Linked DNA regions of Gluconacetobacter diazotrophicus PA1 5. The protein of the gene in region 2 interacts with the protein of the main gene of each other region in a pairwise test. Links are inferred from orthologs where the notes say so. Each region holds a gene or a part of one and is shown on either strand. Other genes may lie near its edges. The genes, in order: GDI_RS10425 and tig.

Evidence for each region.
Region 1: the proteins of tig (region 2) and GDI_RS10425 interact in binary tests that used the Escherichia coli proteins (3 or more experiments, as listed by UniProt). The link is inferred for Gluconacetobacter diazotrophicus PA1 5 from one-to-one orthologs.

What each region holds. Positions count from the first base shown.
Region 1 is NC_010125.1:2,229,346-2,237,855, reverse strand. What follows is about bases 1-2,846. They hold GDI_RS10425 (OmpA family protein), read right to left. Parts: upstream 2,069-2,846; coding sequence 932-2,068; downstream 1-931. Other genes in these bases: aroB (3-dehydroquinate synthase), read right to left, coding at 2,401-2,846; GDI_RS10430 (GtrA family protein), read right to left, coding at 250-825; GDI_RS10435 (TenA family protein), read left to right, coding at 1-334. Outside these bases: more of aroB, read right to left, coding at 2,847-4,176; GDI_RS20045 (hypothetical protein), read left to right, coding at 4,280-4,423; GDI_RS10415 (tyrosine recombinase), read left to right, coding at 4,431-5,348; GDI_RS10410 (acetyl-CoA carboxylase carboxyltransferase subunit alpha), read left to right, coding at 5,419-6,375; GDI_RS10405 (competence/damage-inducible protein A), read right to left, coding at 6,385-7,137; GDI_RS10400 (SMP-30/gluconolactonase/LRE family protein), read left to right, coding at 7,212-8,120; GDI_RS10395 (bifunctional GNAT family N-acetyltransferase/(deoxy)nucleoside triphosphate pyrophosphohydrolase), read right to left, coding at 8,123-8,510.
Region 2 is NC_010125.1:3,136,814-3,139,696, forward strand. It holds tig (trigger factor), read right to left. Parts: upstream 2,170-2,883; coding sequence 832-2,169; downstream 1-831. Other genes in the region: GDI_RS14415 (ATP-dependent Clp protease proteolytic subunit), read right to left, coding at 1-594; GDI_RS14430 (bifunctional ADP-dependent NAD(P)H-hydrate dehydratase/NAD(P)H-hydrate epimerase), read right to left, coding at 2,366-2,883. UniProt on the Escherichia coli protein: Involved in protein export. Acts as a chaperone by maintaining the newly synthesized secretory and non-secretory proteins in an open conformation.

The DNA.
Region 1 (8,510 bases), 900 kb from region 2 along the record:
CTATACGCGCTTCATCCTGGACCGGGGGCAGGCGGGCGACCTTCTGGACCTGATGGTGACGCTGGCGCCCTGCCTGATCGGCTATGGCGAAATCGGCGTCCGGCTGGTGGCCGATCCGCACACCAGGCGGGACGGCAATCCCTACTGGCCATGGATCGCGCTTTACGGCGGTGAGAAATTCATCGGCCTGGTCGACGCCGGTATCGACACGCTGGAGGCATTGAGCCTGCGCTACGGCGCCGATGCGCGTTATCCGATGCTGCTGTCGGAATTCCGGACCGCCGTGAAGCTGGAGGCCGCGTTCTGGCACGCTGGCCGTTCGGGCGCGCTCTGAAATTCAGGATCTGACGGCGTCGGCGCTGTTGCCTGCCGGTGGCGGAACACCACGCGGTGGCTGAGCGTGAAGTTGGCGAACAGCCCGGTCAGCGATCCGGCGGCCAGGGCCAGGAACGGAATGGTCCGGCACAGCGGAACCGTCAGGAACAGCGTGAAGACCATGCCGCGATTCAGGACGAAACCCAGCGAATTGGCCATCAGGAACCGGGCCCACTGGACCAGCGGGTGGTCGGCATGGACGACGTGGCGGAACGTCCAGTGGCGGTTCAGCAGCCAGTTCATCGTGGCGGCCACGAAATAGGCCAGGATCGTCGCCCCCGTCAGGCCCAGCAGCGCGCGAAAGCCATAGACGGTGGCGGTATCCCACATCAGGCCGAACGTGCCCACCACGCCGAATTTCACGAACGGCATCAGCCGGGCACGCAGATCGGCCAGCCAGCGCGACGAGGCTTGACGCGGAGAAGGCGAGGAGGACACGGGATCGAGCATGTTCCATACGTCTAGAGCAGATCGTGACGAGGCGGAATGGAATAAAAAAAGGGATGCCCGAAGGCATCCCTCTTCTTTTTGAACCGCATCAGTAATGCGGCGGAGATCAGTGCAGGATGATCTCGACGCGACGGTTCTGCGGCTCGCGGGTGTTCGGACCCGTCGGGACCAGCGGATGCTGCTCGCCATAGCCGTGGATGTCGATCGCGCCGGTCGGCACGCCGTCACGGATCAGTTCAGCCTTCACGCTCTGAGCGCGACGGATGGACAGGCCCATGTTGTACTTCTCACCACGCGGGCCGGGGTGGGCCGCGGAGTTGTCGGTGTAGCCGTTGACTTCGATACGCGTCGTCTGGACGTGGGTCGAGGCCTGGGCGGCTTCGGCCACGATCTCACGCGCGCGGGCCGTCAGGTCCGAACGATCCCAGTCGAAGAACACCAGGTAGGTGCGGGCCGGGGTCGGCGCGGGCGGCACGACAACCGGAGCCGGCGGCGGCGGCGGCGGCGCGGTGTTGAACGCGTAGCGCAGTCCCAGGATGAACTGATGGTTGAAGCGGTTGTCGAAGAACGCGTGGCCGACGCTCTTGCCCACACCGTTGGTGTAGGAGGTCATGGTGAATGGACCGTCCGAGAACGCCTGGCCAACCATGCGGTACTGCGCCGTCAGCTGCAGGCCGGGCATGTTCGGGATGTCGTAGGCCGCACCGACGATGCCCTGATAGGCGAAGCCGCCGTTCGTGCCGCCCAGACGGCTGACATTGCCGTTCGAATACCGGGTCGTGGTCGGGCTGACGTTCTGCCACAGGTAGCCGGCACCGACACCGACGAACGGCGTGACGGGGACGTCGATCCCGAACTGCTTCAGGTCGATGTCATACAGCACGTTCAGCATGCCGCCGTACGACTGATCGTGACCACTGGTGACGCCGGTCGCGGCGGTCGGGGCGCGGTGGTTGATCTCGGAATAGTTGTAAAGGCCCTCGGCCTCGAGACGCAGGCCGTTACCAAAGCCCCAGCCAACAGCGCCGAAGCCGGTGAAGCCGGCGTCATGGCGATACTGCGACGAGCTCTTCGTAAGCATCGAAGCATTGGCGGGATCGTTGGAGAAATGACCGTGCTGGTTCTGGACCAGGTTGTAGCCGCCACCCAGGTCGACATAGGGGCCGGTAATGATGGTTGCGTTAGCAGCAACCGGTGCAGCCGCCATCAGTGTGGTGGCGAGTAATGCCGTGCGGAGACGCATTATTTTCGTCCTCTTGATCATCCGTTCGAGTAACCGTCAAACCATAGACGGTCGGCCTCAGCGTGATGCTTAACCCCCTATAGATCTTCCGGTTCCGGCTTAGGAACCCATCTCGTAGGCAGAGCAGGCATTACCGTTGTGCACCGTGTTGAAAAGGCAACAGTTTGTTTCGGGTGGATTACGTGTTGGTTGGGTACGTTTCGCCGAAGATATTATCGGGTGGGCGGCGGATCGGCGGTGGTCGACCGCGGGCAGGCCACGCCGGTGTGCGGTAATCGCGACATATGTGGTCCCGCCGCCACAGAGAAGCCGCAATCAGGAAGGCGGCCTGTTCAGGCCGCGCATCCTTCCGCCAAAAGAATATCGCGGACCACCGCGTCCGGGACGTCGCGGCAGGTGAAGGCCTGCCCGATCCCGCGCACCAGGACGAAGGACAGGCGTCCGTCGCGCATTTTCTTGTCCCGCTGCATATGCGCGATCAACCGGTCGGCCGAGAACGTTTCGCCAACGTCGCTGATCCGCGCCGGCATGCCCAGCCGCTCCAGATGGGCGGTGACGCGGTTCAGGTCGGTGCGGTCGCAGAACCCCATCCGGACCGACGCCAGGAACGCCAGGCGCAGGCCGATCGACACGGCCTCGCCATGCAGCAGGCGGCCGTCATAGCCCAGTTCGGCCTCCAGCGCGTGGCCGAACGTATGGCCCAGGTTGAGTAGTGCGCGGCCGTCCGATTTCTTTTCTTCCCGCTCGTCGTCGCCGACGACATGGGCCTTGAACGCGCAGGCCTGGCGGACGGCCTCGGCCCGGATATCGGCGTCACCGTCCAGTACGGCCTGGCCGTTGGCTTCGCACCATTCGAACAGGGCGGCATCGCCGATCAGGCCGGATTTGACGATCTCGGCATAGCCGGCGCGGACCTCGCGCGCCGGCAGGCTGGCCAGCGTCGTGGTATCCACCAGCACCGCCAGCGGCTGATGGAAGGCGCCCAGCAGGTTCTTGCCGAACGGGGTGTTGATCCCCGTCTTGCCGCCCACCGACGAATCGACCTGCGACAGCAGCGTCGTCGGGATCTGCACGAAGGGCAGGCCGCGCAGGGTGGTGGCGGCGGCAAATCCCGCCAGGTCGCCCACCACGCCGCCGCCCAGGGCGATCACCGTGGTGCCGCGCTCGACCCCCATGTCCAGCAGCGCGTTGGTCACGCGCTCGTATTCGGCCATTGTCTTCGACCCTTCCCCGGGCGGGACGACGATCGTTTCCGCCCGGATCGCGCCCTCGGCCAGCCCGGCCAGCAGGCGCGGCAGGTGCAGCGTCGCGACGGTCGAATCGGTCACGACCACCACACGCTTTTGCGGCAGGACCGGGGCCAGCAGGATTCCGGCATGGCGCAGCAGGTCCTCGCCGATGGTCACGTCGTAGCGCCAGCGTTCCAGGATCACGGGGACGAGTCGCGGCGGCTTCGCCAGGGTCAGGGCGCTGATGACGGTGGCGGCACTCTGGTCCACGCTTTCTTCTCCACAATCCACGGTGATGTTCGCTTCGGCATAGACCGGATGCCGGATTTCCATCAGGGCCGCCAGGATGTCGCGCGGGTTGCCCTCGTTCAGCAGGGGCCGGTGGGTCCGCCCCTGGACGCGGCGCACCAGCACCGGCAGCGGGCACCGCAGCCAGACCGAGGTCGCGCGGTCGCGGATGACCGCGCGGGTCACCGGGTCCATGAACGCGCCGCCGCCCGTCGCCAGCACCAGCGGGTGGCCGCTCAGGATGCGGCGGATGACGCGGTGCTCGCCCTTGCGGAATTCGGCCTCGCCATACCGGCGGAACAGGTCGGCGATGGAACATCCGGCCGCGCGCTCGATTTCCACGTCGGCATCGACGAAGGGCATGCCCAGCCGTGCCGCGATCCGCCGGCCGATCGTCGTCTTGCCCGCCCCCATCAGCCCGACCAGCACGACGCTGCGCTCGTGCGGTCCCGGGGCGCGCGGGCCCGGCCTGTCGGGCCTGTCGGCGGCAACCAGGGCATCGAGGTCGAACGCCAGGAACGGGGCGTCGCGCCCCCCGGCGGGGGACAGGTCGGTACTCTCGGGGGCTGGCGGTTCGATCGGACGTGACATGATCGCAAACCTAACATACAGCAGAGGCACCAAGCCATGACGGTTCGCGAACGGTCCTGCCCGCTCGCGCCGCCGCGTGGCGTCATCGCGTCGGGGTTGGGTTATGCAGCGTATCCTGTTGGCTCTTGCGGGTATCGTGGTCCTGGCCGCCGCGGGGGGATTCGTCTCGCTGGGGGCCTTCCCGCCGCCGGCTCCGACCCTGCCGGTGCACAAGGACCTGCCGTCGGATCGTTTCGCCCATCCCTGAGCCGGGGATCGTGAGCGCGCAGGCCGAGGCGTTCCTCGAAATGCTGGCGGCCGAACGGGGTGCCGCCGCGAACACGCTGAAGGCCTATGGCCGGGACCTGGACGATTTCGCCGCCCACGCCCGGCAGGCGGGCCGGTCGCTCCATGACGCCGATTCCGCCCTGCTGCGCGATTACATGGGCAGCCTGGCTCGTGCCGGACTGTCGCCGCGGACCCAGGCGCGGCGCCTGTCCTGCCTGAAGCAGTTTCACCTGTTCCTGGCGCGCGAGGGCGTGCGGCAGGACAATCCGGCCGAACTGCTGGACACGCCGCGCCTGCCCGCGACGCTGCCCCGCTTCCTGACCGAGGACGAGGTCGATGCCCTGCTGGCCGCCTGCGTTCCCCCGCCCGATGGCGGCGCGGCGCGGCGGTGGCTGGTGGCCCGCGCCGCGCTGGAAATGCTGTATGCGTCCGGCCTGCGGATATCCGAACTGCTGGCGCTGCCCCGGCGCGGCCTGGGCCGTGACGCGCAGATGCTGATGGTACGCGGCAAGGGCGGGCGCGAGCGACTCGTGCCCCTGTCGGCGGCGGCCCGGGCGGCGGCCGAGGCGCTGATCGCCCATGACGGGCCCCGCCGCAGCCCATACCTGTTTCCCGGCCGCGCGCCGGACCGGCCGCTGACGCGGCAGGGGTTCGACCGCATCCTGCACGACGTCGCGCTACGCGCCGGGCTGGACCCGGCCCGGCTGTCCCCGCACGTACTGCGTCATTCCTTCGCCACGCACATGCTGGCCCGGGGGGCCGACCTGCGGGCGCTGCAGGTCCTGCTGGGCCATGCCGACATCGCCACGACCCAGATCTATACCCACGTCCTGGCCGAACGGCTGCGCCAGGCGGTCGAGGCCTATCACCCGCTGGCGCGTGGCGGGGACGGAGAAACCCGCTGAAAACCGTCCCGGTTGTGGTTTCGCTGCGGAATAGACTTGGCAGGATTCGTGGCTGTGCTATCCGCACCGCATGCGCCAGTTTCTAGATTTCGAAAAGTCGGTCGCCGAGCTTGAGAACAAGATCGACGAGCTTCGCAAGATGTCCGAGCCCGATGGCATCAATCTTGCCGAAGAAATCGCCCGCCTGACGGACAAGTCCGAAAAGCAGCTTCGCGCGGCCTATGCCAAGCTGAGCCCGTGGCAGAAGGTCCAGGTCGCCCGCCATGCCCAGCGTCCGCACGCCGCGGACTACATCGGCACGCTGATCCAGGATTTCACGCCCCTGGCCGGCGACCGGCTGTTCGGCGAGGACAAGGCGGTGATCGGCGGCATAGGCCGGTTCCAGAATCAGCCGGTGGTGGTGATCGGGACCGAGCGCGGTTCGGAACTGGAAAGCCGGCTGGCGCATAATTTCGGCATGGCGCGGCCCGAGGGCTATCGCAAGGCGCAGCGCCTGATGGAACTGGCGGGCCGCTTCGGCATGCCGATCCTGACCTTCATCGACACGTCGGGCGCGTGGCCCGGCATCGATGCCGAGGCACGCGGCCAGGCCGAGGCGATCGCGCGGTCCATCGACACCTGCCTGTCGGCGCCGGTGCCGGTGATCGCCACCGTGATCGGCGAGGGCGGGTCCGGCGGCGCCATCGCCCTGGGCGCGGGCGACCGGGTGATGATGCTGGAACACGCGATCTATTCGGTGATCTCGCCCGAAGCCTGCGCGTCGATCCTGTGGCGCGACCCCAAGCAGGCGACCAGCGCGGCCGAGGCGCTGAAGCTGACGGCGCAGGACCTGCTGCAACTGAAGCTGATCGACCGGATCATCCCCGAGCCGGTGGGGGGCGCCCAGCGCGACCCAGAAAGCACCATTCGCTCGGTTGGCGATTCGATCGCGGCCGAACTGCCCGACCTGCTGTCGCTCAGCGCCCCCATGCTGGTCGCGCAGCGGCGGGAAAAATTCCTCGCCATGGGCCGCGACAGCCTGAGCTGAACGGGCCCTTTACGGCGGTTCGCCCTCCGCTGGGGTGAAGCCCAGCCGTTCGATCAGTTCGCGCACGCGGTCCGCCGCGTGGCAGACGGCGGCGGCGTCCAGCCCCTTGCTGACCAGGGCCACGCCCCGCCGCCCGTCGGGCCGGCGGAACGGATAGGACCCGATATCGACGCTGGGGTGACGATCCTGGATGTCCGCCAGTCCTTCGGCCAGCGCGCCCTCGTACAACCCCAGCGCGTACCAGCTTCGCGACGTGACGGGCGTGCCGTGGCGCAGGGTCGGGGCCAGTTCCTCGAACATCGCCTGCATGATGCGTGGAACGCCCGCCATCACATGGACATTGCCGATGCTGAACCCCGGGGCGACCGAAACCGGATTGGCGATCGGCGTCGCCCCTTCCGGCAGCGTTGCCATGCGCTGGCGGGCGGCGTTGAATTCACCCGGGGGAAAATGCGCTTCCAGCAGGCGGAACGAATCGGGATGGACCGACCACGGCACGCCGAACGCCTCGGCAATGCAGGGGGCGGTGATGTCGTCATGGGTGGGGCCGATTCCGCCCGTGGTGAAAATATGATCGAAGCGCGCCCGCACGTCGCAGACCGTGCCGACGATGACCGCGCGCTGGTCGGGAATGACCCGAACTTCCGCCAATGTGATGCCCAGTTCGGTCAGGCGCCGCGCGATATATTGCACGTTCACATCCTGGGTCCGGCCTGACAGGATTTCATTGCCGATGACCAGGATGCAGGCAGTCGGGTTCATGAACGTGCTCCCGGTTTGCAGTATGATGCCAATATGAACCGTACCGCCCGGCAGGGCCAGAGAGGAGGAACGCGATGATGATGGGACCAATCTGCGGCGCGCCGCGATGCGTCTGGGATCTGCGGGCCACGCTGGGCGAGGGGCCCGTCTGGTCCGAGGGCGAGCAGGCACTGTATTTCGTCGATATCGTCGGCCGGGCGATCCATCGCTACCGGCCGGAAAGCGGCGAGACGATGACGTGGCTTGCCCCGAATCGCCCCGGCTTCCTGGTGCCGTCGAACGACGGGACCTTCCTGTGCGGCCTGAAGGACGGGCTGCACCGGTTCGACCCCGCCAGCGGACATTTCAGCCTGGACACGCTGGTGGAACCGGAATTGCCGGACAACCGCATCAATGACGGGCATGTGGACCGGTTCGGGCGCCTGTGGTTCGGCACGATGCACGACGCCGAAACCGATCCGACCGGATCGCTCTATTCCGTCAGCCAGGACCAGGGACGGTTGCACGTCCATCGCGAGGACGAGGGATATATCGTCAGCAACGGCCCCGCGCTGTCGCCCGACGGGCGGACGCTGTACCACAATCACTCGCCCGCCCGCACCGTCTATGCTTTCGATGTCGGGTCGGGCGGTGTGCTGTCGAATCGCCGGGTCTTCGCGACGCTGCAGGATGGCTACCCGGACGGGATCGCGGTGGACAGCGCGGGCTTCCTGTGGATCGGGGTGTGGGGCCGCGGGCGGATCGAGCGCCTGGCCCCCGATGGCACGCCGGTCGATCCCATTCCGCTTCCCGCCCGCAACGTCACCAAGGTCGCGTTCGGCGGGGCCGACTACCGCACCGTGTTCGTCACCACGGCGCGCAAGGGCCTGTCGCCCGAGCAACTGGACGCGGAGCCCCTGACCGGCGGACTGTTCTCGTTCGGCACCAGCATTCCCGGACAGAAACAGGCGGTGTTCCCGCTCGACCGGTCGATCGTGCTGTAAACTTAAAGAAGGTCCCGCAGCAGGGGGATCAGCGGCAGGTCGGCCTCGGGCATCGGATAGTGCGACAGGTCGTCGGCCCGGACCCAGGCCAGGGTCTGGCCCTCGCGCGGGTGGGGGACGTTCTTCCATCGCCGGCAGACATAGACGGGCATCAGCAGGTGGAAATGCCCGTAATCGTGCGACACGAATGTATAGGGGGCCAGGCACGACCGGGCGACGTCCAGCCCCAGTTCCTCGTCCAGCTCGCGGATCAGCGCCGCTTCGGGCGTTTCCCCGGTTTCGACCTTGCCGCCGGGGAATTCCCACAGGCCGGCCATCGGCTTGCCCTCGGGCCGGCGGGCCAGCAGGATTCGCCCGTCCGTATCGACCAGCGCCACGGCGGCCACCAGG
Region 2 (2,883 bases):
GTCCACGATGCCAAAGGCCTGGGCCTCTTCGGCCGACATGTAGCTGTCGCGTTCCAGCCTGCGCTCGATATCCTCGAGCGTCTGGCCGGTATGGGTCTCGTAGATCTCGTTCAGGCGCTGGCGGATCGTCAGGATCTCGCGCGCCTGGATTTCGATGTCGCTGGCCTGCCCCTGCGCGCCGCCCGAGGGCTGATGCACCATGACCCGTGCGTTCGGCAGGGCGAAGCGCCGCCCCTTCTCGCCGCCGGCCAGCAGCAGCGAGCCCATGGATGCCGCCTGGCCGATGCACACGGTGCTGACCGGGCTGCGAATGTACTGCATCGTGTCGTAGATCGCGAGTCCGGCCGACACGACGCCGCCCGGGCTGTTGATGTAGAACGAGATTTCCTTGGTCGGATTCACGCTCTCCAGATACAGGAGCTGCGCCGACACCACGGCGGCCACCTGATCGTAGACCGGCCCGGTCAGGAAGATGATCCGTTCCTGCAGCAGGCGGGAATAGATGTCGAAGGCCCGTTCCCCGCGCGAGGTCTGCTCGACCACCATGGGCACTAGGGCGCTGCTGAAAATCTCCACGGGATCCCGATCCCTCATAGTATCATTCCCGTTCCTGAAACGCGAAGACCCGACGCACCGCCTGGGAACGGCGCCATGGGCGCCGGTCGAAGCCGGTGGCCGGGTCGTTCCCCGGTTATTCTGGATAAGATAGAGATAAACCGTGCGGATACCACCCCGCCGCCATCATTTCATGGCGATAAATCCGGCGAAGGGCGGTCCTCCGCGCCCGGCGCGCGCTGCGCGCCGGGGCGTTCCATCCAGGACCCGCGCCGCTCAGAGGTCGGCGGGCGGGATCTCGGCCAGTTCCTCGGGGGTGACGTCCTTGTCCTCGACCGTCGCCAGCTCGATCACATAGTCGACAACCTTGTTCTCGAAGATCGGGCCACGGAGGCTCTCGGCGGCCTGCGGGTTCTTGCGGAAGAACTCGAACACCTGCTGTTCCTGGCCGGGATAGCGCATGGCCTCGGCCCGGATGGCCTGCAGCATCTCGTCCTGCGAGACGGTGATGGCGTTGGCGCGGCCGATCTCGGCCAGCAGCAGGCCCAGCTTCACCCGCCGTTCCGCGATCTTGCGGTAGTCGGCGCGCAGGGTGTCCTCGTCCTTTTCCTTGTCTTCCTCGTCCAGCTCGCCGGCCTTCCGGTCGGCTTCGACGCGCTGCCAGATCTGCGCGAACTCGGCCTCGACCATGCCCTGCGGGGCCTCGAAGTCGGTCTTCTCGGCCAGGGCGTCCAGCAGCTCGCGCTTGATGCGCAGGCGCGACAGCTGCTCGTATTCCTGCTCGACCTGCCTGGTGATCAGTTCGCGGACCTGTTCCAGCCCCTCGAATCCGATCTTCTTCGCCATCTCGTCGTCGATCTCGACATCGACCGGGCGCTTCAGCGCCTTGGCGGTGATGTCGAAGGTCGCTTCCTTGCCCGCCAGGTTCTCGGCCGAGTAATCCGCCGGGAAGGTCACGGTGATGACCTTCTCCTCACCCGGGGACATGCCTTCGATCTGCTCGGCGAATCCGGGGATGAAGCCCGCGCCGCCGAGTTCGACATTGACGTCCTGGGCGGTGCCGCCCTCGAACGCCACGCCATCGACCTTGCCGACGAAATCCACGACCACGACGTCGCCCTGCGCGGCCGGACGGACGTCCTCGATCGTCTCGAAATCGCGCTGGCGGCTGGCGATGTCCTTCAGCGCCTTGTCGATCGTCTCGGCGTCCGGGGTGGCCTTCAGGCGGGTCAGCGACAGGGTGGACAGGTCGGGCTGCGCGATGTCCGGCAGCAGTTCGACCTCGACCTTGAATTCCAGGTCGGCCTTGCCGCCCGGCTCGGCACCCGCCACCAGGTCGACGCGCGGCTGCATCGCCGGACGCAGGCCACGCTCGTCCATCAGCGCGCGCGTGGCGTCGCTGACCGCCTGTTCCAGCACCTCGCCCTGCACGGCGTCGCCGTAGCGCTGCTTGACGATGCTCAGGGGCACCTTGCCGGGACGGAAGCCCGGCAGGTTCATGGACTGCCCCAGTTCCTTCAGGCGGGCGGTCCGCTTGCTCTCCAGTTCGCCGGCGGGCACCGTGACGGTAAATCCGCGCTTCAGGCCGGCGGAAAGCGTTTCAGTAACCTGCATCTGCCAGGCCATCCTCTCGGTCAGAACTTCATAGAACGCACGGGGCCCTTCGGGCCGGCATCCGCGCGCGACTGGCCGGGCTGGTGCGGGCGGAGGGACTTGAACCCCCACGACTTGCGCCACCAGAACCTAAATCTGGCGTGTCTGCCAATTCCACCACGCCCGCAACGACGCCCGGTCTTCCAAGGGCGCGGCTTTAGCGCACGAGACCCGATCCGGCAAGCCGACAATGCCGATAGGCCGGGCGCCGCGCGCCCAGTTCCACCGCCCGCGCCCGCGCGGCGCCCAGATGCTGGTCGAACTGTTCGGCCAGCGGCCAGGGGCCGGCCCGCATCCCGGCTTCGCCATGCATCCACACCCCGGCGCAGGCGGCCGGCCACGGCTCCATCCCCGCCGCCAGCAATGCCGCGATCACCCCGGTCAACGTGTCGCCCGACCCGGCGGTGGCCAGCGCCGAGGACGCGTGGGCATTGATCGCGACCCGCCCGTCCGGCGCGGCGACCACGGTATCGGGGCCCTTCAGCACCACCACCGCGCCGGTTCGCGCGGCGGCGGCGCGCGCGGCCGCCGGCCTGTCGTCGCCGGGATGGCCGAACACGCGGGCGAATTCCCCGGCATGCGGGGTGATCACCGCCACCCCCCGCAGCCGGTCCGGCTGGTCCGCCGCCACGGCAAAGGCCCCGGCATCGGCCAGCACCGTGCGCCCCGCCCCGA